2 regions of the Paenibacillus sp. FSL H8-0261 genome follow, and region 2 is predicted to be linked to the other one. Evidence: riboswitches for the same ligand, from Rfam matches in the RefSeq annotation. Region 2 holds a riboswitch; the other holds the start of a gene.
The links. Region 2 has a riboswitch for cyclic di-AMP ahead of MHI27_RS16595 (APC family permease). Riboswitches for the same ligand answer to the same signal wherever they lie in the genome.
Positions count from the first base shown of each region.

Region 1: linked by a shared signal. The riboswitch ahead of MHI27_RS00190 (3D domain-containing protein) and the one ahead of MHI27_RS16595 (APC family permease) in region 2 are both predicted to bind cyclic di-AMP.

Region 1 is NZ_CP150297.1:41,372-43,779, forward strand. Features, by position in the region: gene MHI27_RS00185 (TatD family hydrolase) at 1-513, shown strand, start outside; cyclic di-AMP (ydaO/yuaA leader) riboswitch at 711-940, shown strand; gene MHI27_RS00190 (3D domain-containing protein) at 1,222-2,385, shown strand.
Region 2 is NZ_CP150297.1:3,756,947-3,759,354, forward strand. Features, by position in the region: gene MHI27_RS16595 (APC family permease) at 1-1,305, opposite strand, end outside; cyclic di-AMP (ydaO/yuaA leader) riboswitch at 1,429-1,587, opposite strand; gene MHI27_RS16600 (disulfide oxidoreductase) at 1,785-2,249, opposite strand; gene MHI27_RS16605 (thioredoxin domain-containing protein) at 2,246-2,408, opposite strand, start outside.

The sequences.
Region 1 (2,408 bases), 3.2 Mb from region 2:
AAAGTAGTGGCTATTGGTGAAATCGGACTGGATTATTACTGGGATACTTCTCCCAAGGATGTGCAACATGAAGTTTTTCGCAAGCAAATTGGACTAGCCCGTGAATTAAATATGCCGATTTGTATTCATGATCGTGATGCACATGAGGATGTTGTACGGATTTTACGGGAGGAAAAAGCAAATGAGGTTGGAGGCGTGATGCACTCGTTCTCAGGAAGCTGGGAAACAGCTAAAATGTGCTTGAATCTTGGTTTTCATTTATCCTTTGGAGGACCCATTACGTTCAAAAATGCAAGAGTGCCAAAAGAAGTGCTTGCGCAGACACCACTAGACCGATTATTGATCGAAACCGATGCTCCATATTTGACTCCACACCCCTTCCGCGGGAAGCGAAATGAGAGCGCTCATGTGAAGCTTGTAGCAGAGGCAGCAGCTGAAATTAAAGGGTTAACATGGGAAGAATTGGCTAAAATAACGTATGCGAACGCACTGGAACGATTTGGGATTGAGTGAAAACGGGAGCAAAACAGGTGAAAAATAGAGAATGGCCGATATATTAAACTTTTTTAATATAAAAACGGCTGAATATTACAATATTTTAACCATATTTTTGCGTAAACGTGGTTGAATCGTCCTTTACAACATGCATCAAAACAGGATATCATCTTTTCAGTGATGTGAGCTGTGTTATAGTGACAGCCATTGATTCATGGATCGTCTCGCTGAGTCTCCGTATGGAGAACGGGGGAACCAATATTGACCTACCGCATGCCTGTATTTTAAATACGGTTTAGACGTGCCGTAGGACAGTATTTGATTTCTTCACGTGGTCTTTGGGGTGAATTTAAGGGCAACCGCCATGAGCGGGTGACCTGAAATAGGGCGTCTCTCTTTCGTCCGAACCCGACAGCTAACCCCGTAAGCGCAAGTAAGAGAGGCAACCTCGTGCACAAGCATTCTCTATTCTGATATTGGAGAAGCCACGAAAGAGTCCTCAGTTGAACTCTTTTTAGGCTTTTTTATTTTTGAATAAATAGAATGTTGCCCACATACTGTTATATAACAGGGGTGGGAGTAGCTGTGCCGAGCAGGCGATCCATGAGCAGGAGACGCTAAGTTATTACGTGCGTGTCCTGTGACAATCTCAAATAGTTTCGTCAAAGGAATTCAGTCCTCATGATATACAATTGACGACGGGGCTATGTAAGGAGGATGGAGAGAATGGGCGTATTCCAACCAGAAGTATCCCATGATTCGCAGTCATCCAGCAGGTCTTTCGCATTACGGTGGGAGCAAGTAAATACTCGCGTACTTTTACTTGCAGGCGTGATTTCAGTCGCTATCGCGCTACTTATTCTGCTGTACGTACACGGTCAAAGTAACAAACAATTATTTTTAGTAATAGACGGGCAAACACAGACGCTTGAAACGCGGGAAGCGCTTCTTGGTGATGTGTTGGAGAAAGAGCAAATTTCGCTGCAGCCGCATGATGAACTATCTTTAGGTCTGAGTGATGAAATAAAAGACGGTGACCGTGTCGTTATCAATCGTGCGCAGAAAATTAGTCTTACTGCGGATGGAGCAACAAAAACGTTATATACGACCGAGGACACAATTGGTAAAGCAATTGAGAAAATGGGCATTACCCTAGAAGGTCATGATAAGATTTTCCCTTCGTTAGACACCACCATTTCTGCAAACATGGAGGTTAAGATTGTTCGCATCAACAAACAGACCGTACAGCGAACAACTAACTTACCCTTCAGAGTCATCAAGACAGCAGACCCCTCCCTTACTGTGGGAACAGTTAGAGTGGCACAGGCAGGCAAACCAGGCGTCATGATTCAGCATATTGAGAAGATCTACCAAGACGGAGAACTGGCCTCTATGCGCATGATTGGTAAGGAAGTACAAACGGTAACGAAAGATAAGATTATTGCCGTTGGTACCAAAGCACTTCCTAAGCCGGCTGTAGCTAAGACTACAACAACTTCCAAATCAAACACCACTTCAAAAACGGCTAAGGTTAGCGCTAAGACTAATAATGTCACAAGCAAGGCTGGCGTAGACTTTGAGTACAAGAAGATGATTAAGAACGTCTCCATGACAGCTTATTCATCAGAAGAGCCAGGTATTGGTAACAAAACTGCTTCCGGAACACGCGTAACGGAAGGTCGTACAATTGCGGTAGACCCGAATGTAATTCCTATTGGCTGGTGGGTATATATCGAGGGGCTTGGATTCCGCCGAGCAGAAGATACTGGCGGTGCCATTAAAGGCAATAAAGTAGATGTCTATTATGATTCACTGAGCCATGTGCGTAATTTCGGACGTAAATCACGTACCGTTTATGTGATTGGACCTGTGAAGCCGGAGTTAAACTAGGCTGAAGCTTTTGCAAATTATTC
Region 2 (2,408 bases):
GAAAGCCATCCATACGCTTGAGAATTTAGTGATGATAAAAATAAGCGTAATCGTCAATGTAGTCAGCATACCGATGGTATTTACAACAAATCTTTTTTTCCATCCCGCTGGTTTTGTTTTAAACCAATGAACCATCATTCCTAGCTGTGACAATGTGAAAGGAATGAATACACCAACCGCATAAAGTGGAATCAAGCTTTCTGTATTTCCGTGGAATGCAGCTACAAGCACAGCAGACAGAACACCTAGAAAAATAATACCATTAGAGAAACCTAGACGGTCTCCACGAACCATAAAAGCATGTGGCATATATTTATCTTTTGCAAACATAAATGCGAGCAGCGGGAACGCTGAGTAAGCTGTATTAGCTGCCAAGAACAAAATTACTGCTGTGATACCTTGAATGAAAAAATATAAGGTTCCGCGGCCAAAGGTCGATTCAGCGATCTGTGAAACAACCGTTGCCTTTTCATCAGGCACTATGCCGTACCAATACGCCAGTAGTGTGATACCTGTAAACATAAATCCAAGTATAACCCCCATAACCATTAAGGTCTTGGCTGCGTTCTTTTCAGCTGGTGCTTTAAAGTTTGGAATGGCATTAGATACAGCCTCTACACCCGTAAGTGCCGAACAGCCAGAACTGAAGGCTTTTAATAGTAGAAACAAACTAACATTAGAAACAGCAGAGCCAATTTCAGGGACATTCGCATGTACGCCACCTGCTGCATATTTAATAATACCGGAGATAATCAACACTACAATCGACACTACAAACAAATACACTGGGATTGCGATGAATGAAGCTGATTCTGTAACTCCGCGAAGATTAATCAAAGTAAGTAAAATAATAACTGATACTGCAATAAGAACGGTGTGATTATGAAGACTTGGAAAAGCCGATGTGATCGCATCCGTCCCTGCCGACGCACTAACAGCTACGGTCAGAATGTAATCCACTAACAAAGACCCTCCTGCTAAGAGCCCCGTCGGAACACCAAGATTACTCTTGGCAACGATGTAAGCTCCGCCTCCCTGAGGATAAGCGTAAATCGTCTGCCGATAGGATAAAATCAGGATGGCCAGCAGGCCCAATACGGCTAATGCAATTGGCAGGGAATACCAGATGGCAGTAAACCCCGCAGCCACCAGTACAATCAAAATTTGTTCCGTTCCGTAGGCTACAGACGAGAGCGCATCAGAAGACAGGACAGCCAGTGCTTTAACCTTGGATAACTTTTCATGATCGAGTTCGTTCGACTTCATCGGACGCCCGATCAATAGTCGTTTTACCTTGCTTACCATGGTGGATACAGTTCCTTTCTTTGGGAGCTGAAACGGAATTTCCGCGCGCTGTTTTCATTGGTGGATTTCATAAATGCAGACACTAAAAATAGCATACGGAAATGATCCGCATGCTATGCATGGTCATTATCCCACCTTTGCTTACGAGGTTAGCTGGCGGATTCGGGCTGTGGTTTAGCCCTACGGTATAAGTCTAATCGACCCATTCCGATTCACCCCATTGGCACATATGCCAAGTTTGGTTCCCCCGTTTTTCCTAAGAAAATTCAGCGCATATTCAACTTCTCACAAGGTCTAATATTAGTCTACAAAGTGTATACAGTAAAGCGTTGAAAAAAATGAAAAAAGAATGAAAAAACATCCAGTAAGCGCAAATACAGCGTCTTATTGGATGCTCTCTTTCATTCTCTTCAATTATCCCTCTGGATCGTGTTTTTAATCACTTTTCACATTTTTTCGGATCATTTAAAATTAAAAAATCAAAATCCTAAACTTTCCTCTGTATCTAACTCCATCACTTCTTCTTCCTTGCGTCCGTACCAAAGTAAAATGCTAATTAAAGCAAAAGCGATTAATGCAAGGAAAGGAATCGTAATGAATCCAAAAAAGTTCAAGTAATCCTTATTACAAGGAACACCAATTGTACAAGGAAGCACTTTACTTAACGCAGGAATCTTCTGCTCCGCATAATGATAGATCGAGATACTGCCACCAATCAAGCTTAGTGGAAGTACATATGGGATAATCCTTTTATCCCCTCGAAAGGTTGCAATTCCCAAGAGGAATAACTGAGGATACATAAAAATTCGCTGGAACCAGCAAAGCTTACAAGGTTCATATTTCAATACTTCGCTCAGATACAAGCTACCAGCAACAGCAACTAAAGAGACGAACCAGGCCAGATACAGGCAGTTACGCTTGCAAAAAGATAGGAACTTTGTCACTTTGCCTCCACAGCTTTTGCGGCGTCGTTAATCTCAGTTGAAATCGCTTCAATGTTAAATGGATCCGCAGTCATTACTCCATTGATATAAAGGGATGGTGTAGTCGTCACCCCAGCTTCACTAGCTAACTGCATACCCTTATTCAGCTCATCTGCATAC